Regions from separate parts of the Shewanella seohaensis genome, predicted to be linked through region 1. Evidence: predicted binding sites of a transcription regulator. Region 1 holds the regulator's gene; each other region holds the start of a gene.
The links. Region 1 encodes sigma-54, which starts transcription at its own class of promoters, with help from an activator protein. Its sites were predicted from a motif close to GTTGGCACGNNNNTNGNNT; they were not measured.
Positions count from the first base shown of each region.

Region 2: flgB (flagellar basal body rod protein FlgB) is a predicted target of sigma-54. The motif match lies at 1,609-1,627, and genes of this name have one in related genera.
Region 3: L2713_RS02785 (DUF3192 domain-containing protein) is a predicted target of sigma-54. The motif match lies at 1,274-1,292, and genes of this name have one in related genera.
Region 4: L2713_RS02690 (BON domain-containing protein) is a predicted target of sigma-54. The motif match lies at 1,183-1,201, and genes of this name have one in related genera.

Region 1 covers NZ_JAKILE010000001.1:465,501-468,616, forward strand. Annotated here, with positions in the region: gene lptB (LPS export ABC transporter ATP-binding protein) at 1-610, shown strand, start outside; gene L2713_RS02040 (RNA polymerase factor sigma-54) at 717-2,192, shown strand; gene hpf (ribosome hibernation promoting factor) at 2,221-2,508, shown strand; gene ptsN (PTS IIA-like nitrogen regulatory protein PtsN) at 2,511-2,954, shown strand; gene rapZ (RNase adapter RapZ) at 2,951-3,116, shown strand, end outside.
Region 2 covers NZ_JAKILE010000004.1:114,218-117,333, reverse strand. Annotated here, with positions in the region: gene L2713_RS05990 (chemotaxis protein CheV) at 1-575, shown strand, start outside; gene L2713_RS05985 (CheR family methyltransferase) at 677-1,516, shown strand; gene flgB (flagellar basal body rod protein FlgB) at 1,661-2,065, shown strand; gene flgC (flagellar basal body rod protein FlgC) at 2,068-2,484, shown strand; gene flgD (flagellar hook assembly protein FlgD) at 2,509-3,116, shown strand, end outside.
Region 3 covers NZ_JAKILE010000002.1:138,551-141,666, forward strand. Annotated here, with positions in the region: gene L2713_RS02775 (Zn-ribbon-containing protein) at 28-801, opposite strand; gene L2713_RS02780 (hypothetical protein) at 801-1,184, opposite strand; gene L2713_RS02785 (DUF3192 domain-containing protein) at 1,332-1,730, shown strand; gene L2713_RS02790 (DUF2789 domain-containing protein) at 1,780-2,013, opposite strand; gene L2713_RS02795 (GNAT family N-acetyltransferase) at 2,158-2,796, shown strand; gene L2713_RS02800 (Mpo1-like protein) at 2,789-3,094, shown strand.
Region 4 covers NZ_JAKILE010000002.1:106,323-109,438, reverse strand. Annotated here, with positions in the region: gene L2713_RS02700 (sigma-54 interaction domain-containing protein) at 1-234, opposite strand, end outside; gene L2713_RS02695 (PA2169 family four-helix-bundle protein) at 488-964, shown strand; gene L2713_RS02690 (BON domain-containing protein) at 1,236-1,784, shown strand; gene L2713_RS02685 (DUF3224 domain-containing protein) at 1,933-2,349, opposite strand; gene L2713_RS02680 (hypothetical protein) at 2,474-3,116, opposite strand, start outside.

The sequences.
Region 1 (3,116 bases):
CGCGGGTAAAACCACCACCTTCTATATGGTCGTGGGCTTAGTCAAAAGCGATAAAGGCCATATCTTTATCGACGATGATGATTTAACCGCCGATCCCATGCACCTGCGCGCCCGCAAAGGTATTGGTTACCTGCCACAGGAAGCCAGTATCTTTCGCAAGCTGAGCGTGCACGACAATATCATGGCGGTACTGCAAACCCGTAAAGAGCTCAATCGCGATCAACGCGAAGAAGAGCTGGAACATCTGCTCGAAGAGTTCCATATCACCCATATTCGCGATAGCCAAGGCATGTCGTTATCGGGCGGTGAACGTCGCCGTGTCGAAATTGCCCGCGCTTTAGCGGCCAATCCTAAGTTTATTCTGCTCGATGAACCCTTCGCCGGTGTCGACCCGATTTCGGTTATCGATATCAAGAAAATCATCGAACAACTCAAGAGCCGAGGCCTTGGGGTACTGATCACAGACCACAATGTGCGCGAGACCTTAGACGTCTGTGAACATGCCTACATTGTTAGTCACGGAAACCTGATTGCCGAAGGAACTCCCGCAGAGATCTTAGACAATCAGCAAGTTAGGGCTGTGTACTTAGGTGAACAATTCAGGCTATAGTTACTTAAACAGAGCCAATTAGCCTTGGATTTTGGCTTAGTAAGCGCCATCAATATGATAACAAGCGGCCTAAATTCAAAATAATAACGTAGGGATCAGCGGTAACATGAAAGCGTCACTCCAGCTCAAACTGGGTCAACAGTTAACCATGACGCCACAACTTCAACAGGCCATTCGTCTGTTGCAATTGTCGTCATTGGAACTGCAGCAAGAGATCCAGCAAGCCTTAGACTCTAATCCTCTTCTCGAGCTGGAAGAGGAGCAATTCGACGCGCCTACCGAACGTAAGCAAGATATCGCCGATACCGACTTTAGCGAAACGACGGCCCAACCACAGGAACAAGACAATTCCACCGTGGACATTGCCGAGTCGTTGACCAAAGAATCTCTGCCCGAAGAACTGCCCATGGACACCACTTGGGATGAAGTCTTTACCGCCTCGCCAAACTCAGGTTCTGGTGCCAGCCGTGAAGATGACATGCCCTTCCAAGGGGAAACCAGTGAAGGCCTGTACGAACATTTAGAATGGCAGAAAAACCTCACGCCCTTCTCTGAAACCGACTTAGCCATCGCCACCGCGATTATTGATGCCATCGACGATCAAGGTTATCTCACTCAAAGTACTGAAGATATCCTCGAGGCCATGGGCAATCCAGAGATTGAACTGGATGAAGTCGAAGCCGTACTCAAGCGTATTCAACACTTCGATCCCGTTGGTGTCGCCGCAAGGGATTTAAGCGAATGTCTGCTTATCCAACTCTCCCATTTTTCGCCGGATACCCCACACCTCGAAAACGCCCGCATGTTGATCAAAGATCATTTAGATCTGATCGCTGCCCGCGACTTTAGGTTGTTGATGCGTAAGACCAAACTTAAAGAGGACGAGTTAAGGGACAGCATAGCGCTGATCCAAACCTTAAACCCTCGCCCCGGTTTGCTCATCACCCCTGTTGATGAAGAATATGTCATCCCCGATGTATCGGTGTCGAAGAAAAACGGTCGCTGGGTGGTCGAGTTAAATCCAGACTGCATGCCAAAAATCAATGTTAATCAGCAATATGCAGCCATGGCACGCAGCACCAAAAGCCAAGCCGATAGCCAATTTATCCGCGGGCATCTGCAAGAAGCCAAGTGGTTTATCAAAAGCCTTGAAAGCCGTAACGAAACACTGCTCAAAGTGGCAAACTGCATAGTGCAATATCAACAGGGCTTCTTCGAATACGGTGAAGAAGCCATGAAACCTATGGTCCTGAACGATATCGCCGAGGCGGTAGAAATGCATGAGTCCACCATTTCACGGGTGACCACACAAAAATACATGCATACCCCAAAGGGACTTTTTGAACTAAAATATTTCTTCTCAAGCCACGTCGGGACTGATGATGGCGGTGAGTGCTCATCCACGGCAATCAGAGCCTTCATTAAGAAACTGGTTGCAGCGGAAAACCAGAAAAAACCATTAAGCGACAGCAAGATGGCACAGCTTCTGGCAGAACAGGGAATTAACGTTGCGCGCAGAACCATTGCGAAGTACCGAGAAGCGATGCTTATTCCCCCTTCCAATCAGCGTAAAAGTTTATAGCCTAAAGTGGAAATCGGAGGACGTTTATATGCAAATAAACCTGAGTGGACACCATATCGAGATTACTGAATCGTTACGGGCTTATGTTGAGGAAAAGTTTTCAAAACTTGAACGTCATTTCGAACAGATCAATAATGTGCACGTTGTGCTCAATGTTGAGAAAATGCAACAAATTGCCGAAGCGAGAATCAACCTCACCGGTGGTGAAGTCTTCGCGACTTCAGAGCATGCAGATATGTATGCTGCCATAGACGTCCTGATAGACAAGCTTGATCGTCAGGTTATTAAACACAAAGAGAAGTTAACAAAACACTAGCAATGGAACTTCGTACCATACTGCGGCCGGAATGCACGACCTGCGCCACTCCGGGCAGTAAGAAAAAGGTACTGGAACTTATCAGCGACTTAGCCGCTGCCCAGTACCCCACCCTCTCATCTCAAGAGATCTTCGAAAGCCTAGTGGCGCGCGAAAAGATGGGGAGCACAGGTATAGGTAACGGCATCGCCATTCCACATGGTCGATTAACCGATATAACACAACCCATAGCCATATTGGTGAAATGTGAGGAGCCGATAGCCTTTGATGCTATCGATAAACAACCTGTCGACATTTTATTTGCGCTGCTGGTGCCTGCTGACCAATGTCAACAGCACTTAAGCACTTTGTCCTGCATGGCTGAAAAGCTCAGCGACAAACAAATATTGAAGCAATTGCGCAAGACGCATGATGAAACGGAACTCTATCAGGTAATCACTGGATGAAACTGGTCATAGTGTCAGGGCGCTCAGGCTCAGGCAAATCGGTCGCACTAAGAGTGCTTGAAGATCTCGGCTACTATTGTGTCGATAATCTTCCGTTGCCGCTGATTGGCAGCTTACTCGAACAGCTCAAGGGCAGTAACGATCTCGTCGCCATCAGCGTCG
Region 2 (3,116 bases), on a different contig from region 1:
ATTGGGAAGCTATTATGCCGCCACCGCAAGGTGCTGGCCGTTATTCCTATTTGACGGCGGTGACTGAAATTGAAGGCGAGTTAGTCGAAATTCTCGATGTTGAAAAGATTCTTGATGAAATCTCCCCAGTAAAAACCGCGATTAGTGAAGAAGTGAATGAGCAGCTCACTATCGATAGAAGTCAGCATTATCACATTATGGTGATTGATGATTCGGCTGTGGCTCGTAAGCAGATTATTCGCGCGTTGGAATCATTAAACTTACAGATTGATACGGCAAAAGATGGCCGCGAAGCATTGGACAAGTTAAAGGCGATTGCAGGTGAAATGAACAATGTCGCGGAAGAAATCCCATTGATTATTTCCGATATCGAAATGCCTGAAATGGATGGTTATACCTTAACGGCAGAAATCCGCGACGATCCAAAACTTAAGCATATTAAGGTTGTTTTGCATACTTCACTCAGCGGCGTGTTCAACCAGGCCATGGTGCAAAAAGTAGGTGCCAACGACTTTATCGCGAAATTCAATCCCGATGAATTAGCGGCAGCAGTGAACAAGCATTTAAGTTTGTAGTGAAAGTGTGGGTTAGTGCCTAGTAGCGCTTTACGCTATAATCTAGCCCTTATTACATGATTGTTGGCACTTATTTGGGTGCTTGCTATAGGATCTAGGACGTGAATGTGCCTGACAAATCACTCGCTGAAGCCGAATATAATCAATTTAGGTTGTTCCTAGAACAACACAGCGGCATCGTACTGGGGGAAAATAAACAATACCTAGTACGTAGCCGTCTTGCTCCTTTGATGGGCAAATATAATCTGCCTTCGTTATCCGATGTGGTAAAACATTCGATGAAGCCCACGGAGCGAGCCTTACGGGCAGAAGTGATCGACGCCATGACAACTAATGAAACCTTATGGTTTCGTGACCGTTATCCGTTTGAGTTGCTCAATAATGTGTTGTTACCTGAATACAGTAAGTTGGGGCGTCCATTAAAAATATGGTCCGCTGCCTGCTCGTCTGGCCAAGAGCCTTATTCGTTGGCAATGACTATCTTAGAATATCAACAGAAGAAGCCGGGAGCTTTGCCGGGCGGCGCCTCGATTCAAGCAACCGATCTTTCGCCTTCGATGCTGGAACGTTGTAAAAATGCCGAATACGATAGTTTGGCGTTAGCGCGTGGCTTATCCGAGGAGCGTAAGCGCCAGTTTTTTGATGCTTTGCCCTCTGGCAATATGCGAGTTAAGGATAACGTTAAGCGTTTAGTCAATTTTCGCGCCCATAACTTACTTGAGAGTTACACCTTACTCGGCAAGTTCGACATTATCTTCTGTCGAAATGTGCTGATCTATTTTGCCCCAGAGGCAAAAGCAAAAATTTTGCGGCAATTCGCTGCCGCTTTAAATCCGAAGGGCATACTCTTTCTCGGTGCGTCAGAGTCGATTGCGGGTCTGACGGATGAGTTTGATATGGTTCGTTGCAACCCTGGCATCTATTACCAGAAAAAGACTTAATATTCTGAAATTAAATAAAAATTACCGACATGAGTCGGTAATTTTTTACCTCGCCAAACCCCATTTCTACACATTTCTGATAGTTTCTGTTTTTTGGCACATGAATTGCTTTATTCCCGTGAGAGTCACGATGGAGGCAATTTTATGGCGATTAATTTTGATAAGGCACTAGGTGTGCACCAATTCACTTTGGGGATACGTGCCGAACGTGCCGAAGTGATTTCAAGCAACATCGCAAACGCCGATACGCCACATTATAAAGCCCGTGACGTCGATTTTTCTGCGGCCTTAAATATTGCGAAAACCCAGCAACAGCAACGCAATAGCCTTGAGATGACAGGCGATGAGCAGCATTTTGGCCTCGCACAGTTAACGGGACAATACGTGAAGTTCCGTGTGCCAAATCAGCCAGATACTGGAGATGGCAATACAGTGGATATTCAACAGGAACAGTCGGCATTTATGCAAAATGCGCTCGAATATCAAATGTCTCTGGGATTTTTGGACAGTAAGTTTAGCGGCATGAAAAAAGCGCTGAGAGGGGATTAATCATGAGTTTATTTAGCATTTTTGATGTGGCTGGCTCTGGTATGTCAGCCCAGTCCGTCAGGCTCAATACCACGGCGAGTAACATCGCTAACGCCGATTCTGTTTCTAGCAGTATTGATAAAACTTACCGCTCACGTCATCCCATTTTTGAAGCTGAAATGGCCAAAGCGCAGAGCCAACAGCAAGCTTCTCAAGGTGTTGCAGTAAAAGGCATCGTTGAGAGCGATAAACCCCTATTAAAAGAGTATTCGCCCGATCACCCGATGGCGGATGCGGATGGTTTTATTTATAAGCCGAATGTGAACGTCATGGAAGAAATGGCGGATATGATTTCTGCCTCTCGCTCATATCAGATGAATGTTCAAGTCGCTGAAGCCGCAAAATCTATGCTGCAACAGACACTTGGGATGGGTAAATAACATGCGCGATTTAGGAGGTAAGCTGTGAGCCTCATTAACCAACTTAGCCAGAATACGGCTCAGACGACTCAAACTAAGAGCCAATCGAATACGGTAGCGACTAATACCACGAACACAACGAGTACATCAACCGGCAATCCATTTTTAGATGGGATCCGTTTGCCCAGCGAATCTGTTGTGCCAGAAGCAAAAGGTAAGCAGCTGACTCAAGAAGATTTTTTCTCATTACTCAGTCAGCAGTTGTCGATGCAGGATCCGTTTAAGCCTGTCGATAACGACCAGATGATTGCGCAAATGGCATCCTTTTCTACCGTGGATGGTATTTCAAAGCTCAATGATGAGATTGTTAATTTAAACAGCGTGATGACATCGAGTCAGGCGCTGCAAGCATCGGGATTAGTTGGACGTAAGGTATTGATCCCAACCGATACCGGCAATGTGTCAGCCGAAAGCCCCACCCTGAGTGGCGTGGTGAGTACGCCGGATAAAATTCCTGTGATTAACGTGCGTGTACTGGATGATAAAAATCAAGTTGTTAGCACCTTTAACATCGATGGCAGTGCTGGCGGCAATATCCCTGTGACATGGGATGGTTTAAATAAAAATGGTGATCCTGTCGGTGCCGGTAATTA
Region 3 (3,116 bases), on a different contig from region 1:
GCAGAGTTTGCGCTTCAGTACGGGATGTTATTGATGGTCCCAAGACAAATTAGACACTATGCGGCAAGGTTCGCAGCGAAAGTGGAACATATCTAATAGTGGCTCGTCGAGTTTCCAGTCGTGACTGCCACAGCGTGGGCAGGGGCGAGCTAACTCGGATTGCAGATCCTGTCCCCCGACGCGATACAAATAATAGTAAGTGGGGATTTTGGTCAGGTATTCGATTCGGCCGCGTAAATCCCAACCCCTCCTAAATAAATCACTGTTAGGGCTGGATAATTCTTCTAGCGCAGCAAATTCTGCCTTAGTGGCAGCCGCCATTTGTAACTCATCACAGGCTTGCCACTCGGTTTGCCAGCGGATAACCCGTTTATGATCGCCATTAAAGGTGGCGGGGATTTGGTACAGCGGAATGGGCAATAGGTTATCGCCACTTCGCAGGGGCGAGCACATATGCACATAGCTAGTGTAGAGCAGCTGCCAGCTGGGTGGCTCAGTATTACTCACCTCAGAATTAATATCCTGACCGATGAATTTTTCGCGTGGCGCCAGTAGCTTAGCCTCGGTTAATTCCGCCAGCGCTTTTTTCACCCAAGGGCTGTGATAGCGATGATTCAAACTGTTTTTTTCTGGCGTGAGTAGGCGTACTCGAAATTCGCCCTCATTAAAGGCCACGGCAAATTCGCGGCCAAGGATTTGGCCATTAGCGCGGTAAGCTTCGAGTAATTGATTGATGGCACGTTCTGCCGCACTGATGGTGGTATCGGCAAAGCATTCAAAGCGCAATTCGGTGACAAACATTAAGCGGATTTTCCTTGGGATTCGAGTTGAGTGACACGTTGTTTCAGCTCGATAAGTTCATTTTTGAGTTGCATGATCTCGTTGTTTTTTAACGCGAGAGCTTGCTCAATGCCCTGTTGTAACTGGGCTAACTGTTGCGCCAGTGTGGCGACTGTGAGTGGCGAAGCTTCGGCGGTATGAGTCTCTTCAACCACGGGCTGTGATTGGGCCGCTAAACGCTCACGCTCGGCTTTGGGTATCGATTTAAACTGCTGTAATCCTTGGATTAACAGCGGCATGGGGATTTTGTTACCGACGCGGCTTTTTATCAAGGCAAGGCTTGGGGTTTTACCGCTGGCTTCGAGTGCGCACGCTGCTGCTAACACTTGGTCAATCGGACTCATAATAAGTGAAATTCCTTAATCTATATCGTGTTTTTCACTAACTTACTGTGATGTGGTTATTTTAGTTCTTATAAATCAATGTATTGCCGTTTGGCATTGATTTTGCTTTTTAAGCATTTTTATAACAAGTACACAGGAAGTCATAATATGAACGCAAATATTAATCGCAAACTCATCGCGGTCACGTTTTTAGGGTTAGCAAGCTTAGGTCTTAGCGGTTGTGTGGTCAATGTCGGTGACAGTGAATCTAAGTGGGATAGCAACGAATCTTGGGAAAAAACACAGGACAAAAACCGCAATAATCTGACTAAGCTCAGCCTTGGTATGAGCAAAGACCAAGTGATGACCCTGATGGGCGCCTCGGACTTTAGCGAATCTTATCTGCAGCAGAAAGACGGCCAAGCCGATAAAGAAGTGTTGGTACTCTTTTATCGCACCCAGCATACCCACAGTGACGGTAAAACCACTAAGGATGAATGCACGCCAATCGTCTTAAGTAATAGTGTGTTAGTCGGTTGGGGCGACACCGCCTACAGCAAAATTTAACGACTCAACGCAACTCGCCATGAAGTGATTCAGTGTTAGCCCTAAGCCATTAGGGCTTTCTTAACTGCACATCGAGCTGCTCGATAAGTTCGGTCCACTGGGCATCGGCCTCTAATGCTTCGGTCAGAAAATTCTTTTGCGCCTGCGTCCAAAATGGCGCTTCGGTTAAGTGTGTCTCTGGGGGAAGTTGATGGGCTGCAATAAACTGCCCTATGGCTTGAGCTTGATTGGCTAATCCCAACTGTTCAAATAGATGACTCAAATCGACTGGCGTTGTATCCATGCTCGCATCCTCTCTGTGTGCCTTTATTTAGGGTATGCAACTCACTGAAAAATGCAATCTATGATTAAAATTTGCACTTTTTAGTTTCCTTGATACAGTGATAATTACTCCTAAGAGTGTGATCTAAATCAAGGAATTCTAATAATGGACAATAATACCTTGGATGAGTGCCGTGCAGTTTATCTCACCGCCGAAGATTTACGCCTCGCCGCTTCGATTCTCTACAACGCCTATCATGACGACCCTTTCTTTGTGGATGCTTTATCCACTTCAGACAAATTCGCCTACGAACAAAAATTACGTGCCGCAATCCGTGAAGAGTTGAATGCGCTCTGGCAGGAAAAGCAAGCCTTAATCGGGCTGTTTGATCAAACACGCTTAGTCGGTGTTGCCTGTGTGGTCACTCAGGAAGTACCCCTCGGGGAGGGCCGCTATTGGCACTGGCGACTCAAGATGTTGCTTGGTACGGGTTGGCAATCGACTCAGGCGATGATGAAGAAAGAATCGAGCATCGTCGAGCTGCTACCGAGCGAACACTGCGGGATCCTACAATTTATTGCCCTTGCGCCCAATGAGCAGGGAAAGGGATTAGGCCATCAACTCGTGCAAGCCGTAGTAAGTTGGTGCGATGAGCAGCCCGAACTTGAGGGGATTGGGGTCTTTACTACTCAAGAAGCCCATAGCCAGTTATTTATGCAACATGATTTTGTCTCCTTCGGAGAATTGAGCATAGGCAATGTGGCCGGACAATTACTTTTTTACACGGGCCTACAAGATGAATGAACCTTACCGCTCCTTCGCTGAGTTTTACCCTTTTTACCTCTCACAGCACCAAGACTTAAGCTGCAGGCGATTGCACTTTATTGGCAGTTTTTTGGTACTCCTGTTATTCGTCGCTGCGCTGGTTTTCGCAAATGGTTGGCTTTTACTGTTTATCCCCCTAGTGGGATATGGTTTTGCTTGGGTGGGACACTTTGTGTTTGAGCATAATCGCCCCGCGACATTCCAATATCCCTTGTACAGTTTGATGGGTGATTGGGTGATGTTTGCACAAATTCTCACTGGTAAGTTGAAGTGCTAAATGTCCCTGACCAGTGAGAAGC
Region 4 (3,116 bases), on a different contig from region 1:
AATAAACTCCACATCCGCAATGGCGCTGGACTCGAGTAAGGCTAAGTAATCCTCACGGCTTAGACGGGGCAGCTCAATGATCGCCACATCGATACGATTGGCCTCCAGCTGACTAATCCAAGATAAATCATCGGTACTGCGTAGCTTGTTGTAGGTCTGCGCGCCCTCGAGCTGCACTAATGCCTGCTCGGTCTCGAAGTCCTGTAGATGATAGAAAAGCGTTGGTCGGATCATCTTGTGCCACTCCCTGTGAATGAAGCACCACTGTATGCCAGCCGTGAAATTTTAACAATCTCAACGGTAAGAGTTGCCGATAATAAGCGAGGCACTGGCGACAATGGATAAATATTATCAGTTAAATCAAGTTATTAAATTATCATTAAAAAGTGAACGAAATATGCATAGAAGCTGAATGAAACTGAAATTTCCATAAAATGTTGGGCAATCCGTGTCGGCGGAGCAGCCCAAACTACCACAGGAGGTCTTTATGACGTCTAATGTTGCGCAACATCAGACCGAGTTGAGCGCCGATATTAAGCTGGTTAATGAGTTAATCGAGCTGACCCAAACTGGCGTGGATTTTTATACTCGGGCCAATACCACTGTCGATGACTACAGCCTAAAACGCATTTTTATTGCCCAAATCAAGACGTATCAAGGGATGCTGGCGCGATTTAGGCAACTGCTCGCCCAAACATTACAACAAATGGGCCCGCACATAGGCCCGCACTCAGTGCCGTCGTCGCAGACTCGGCCCTATGCCGATGTCGATGCTTTACTTATTAAACAACAACTCGCCGATGCCCTCGCCGTGCTCTGCGAGCTTGAGCGTCAGCGCCTTAATCACCTCAAACAGTTAATTAAAAAGGCCTATCACCCAAGGTTAATCAGCCAATTGGCCGAGGATATTGCCTGGCTACAAATCCATTTAGATACCCTACACCTGCGTAGCCAAGCCCTGTAAGGCAGCAATGCCAGCCAATAACGCGGCCAACTGAGCCGCGTTTTTGTTGCCTGCGATCTATTTGAGCTTAACGCCTATCCCACTTAAGCCAAACCGCTTAATCACCCTCGGTAATATTTACATTTTGTCGGTAAAAAGCGCCGAGCTTGCTTTTGGATTTAACAGCCGAAACGAGCCAAAAATAAATATAATCAGTTTAAAATCAATCATATAAAAACATTGGCACGATTCGCGCTTTAGTTACTTCGAGATAACAACGGAGGATATCATTATGAAAAACACGACAACTTTAGCTTTAACCACCTTACTTGTCGGTTCTATCAGTTTAAATGTGGCCGCCGCACAGGATTGGAAAGACGATGCCAAAGATGCTTGGCTAGATGGCAAGGCCGAAACGACTTTGTTGCTCAATACTAACCTCAACTCCTTTGACATTATGACCGACGTGAAAAACGGCCATGTCACCTTAACCGGTCAAGTGGAGAGCAGTGTCGATAAGGCGCTCGCCGCTGAGCTCATCAAAAGCTTAGATGGGGTAAAAGGGGTCGATAACAAGTTAACCGTGATGAAACAAGACGAAGGCACCAATGAGGTGGTGAAGACCTTAACCGACTCTAAGGTCGCAACGGTCGTAAAAACCCGTCTGTTGTTCTCGACCGACGTATCGGGCACCCAAATTAACGTCGACGTTGCCGATGGCGTAGTGACCTTACAGGGTGAAGTGGCTAGCGATGCCGAGCGTCAATTAGCCCTGACCATTGCTAAAAATACCGATGATGTGAAAAAGGTCGTCGATAAAATCAAAGTCAAAACCTCATAATGGTCCTGACATTCAGCCCTTGCTAATTCAGCTCTTGATAACTCAGCTGTTGGTAACTCAGCTGTTGGTATTAGTCACTCGGGCAAAAACCACAAAACCAGCTTCGGCTGGTTTTGTTTTATCGGCGCGATGTTATGTTCATCATGCCTTAGGCTTCGGCTTCCTGTTCGAGGCAGAAGCTAAATTCATAAAAATGTTGGCCATTTTCGATGCTTATCGCCATAGTGCCATATAACCCAACGAGTTCACCCGCGCCAGAATGGGGGACAACCTCAAGGTGTAAACGGTTTTGCCCATCGGTCATAATGCCAAAATGTTGCAGCACAAAACTGCCCTGTCTGCCGCACAGCTTACCCACGACTTGCTCTATCGCCACGTAACCTGCCGAGCCTTTTACTGCCGTCATGGCACTGAGCATTTCACCTTGGCTGCGGGCTTCTAGCTCACCATAAAAGCTTTTATCTAAGGTCATTCTGCCCAAGTTCACGCCACCCACACCTGTGGCATAGGCACTCTCGGGATTGAGCTTAACATCAAATTTGCCCGTGACTTTGGTCATTTCCATGACTCGCTCCTTGTTTTAATTTTATGCTTTATGCCAAAACCTAAGCTTTCCCAGCCGCTAGGTGAAATAAATACCTCAGCCGTAGCTGAGGTAAAATTAACTTAGCATAAGCCCAGATATAAACCTAATGCAGTGCTTTGATTTCCGACTCACTTACACCGACTTCAAGGGTGTTCGCCACGTTAGGCTCCTCTGCCATAGGTTGGCCCGCCGCCCTGTCGCGGTAGGTAATGGCGACTTTATATGGCGCCTCAAAGGGATACACAGGCTCGATATTATCGACTTCGATGCGATCGCCAATAAATACACTGCCTAAGTGCACTAATCGATTTTGAGCATAATCTAAGCTAAACAAGCCAAGGTACCAAAATACCCCCGAACCTTGATTCGTGACGATATAAGGTGCCACAAAGGGCATGGTTTGCTGCTTAGGATCGTCCTGTAATGGCGCATCACTTTGGGTATCAGGCTCTAATGCTGGGTCAAAATTAAGCGGCGTAATCCGCATATAATCCAGCAATACCCTGCCCTTTTCATCACCTTGTTGATAATCCCCCAGCGCAAATTCCGTTTGTTTGATTTTAATAAAGTGCGTCAAGACCACTGGCAGTTGGCTATCGGGCAGCTTTACTTCAAAGGGATTGGCCGTATTCAAACTAAAGAGTTTCAGCATCACCTCGGAGGCATTCGCCACCGGTTTGACCTCACTTGGCACCACAGATTCGATGGCATCTTCGCTGGAAGATAATGCCGCCTCTTTGGCTTTT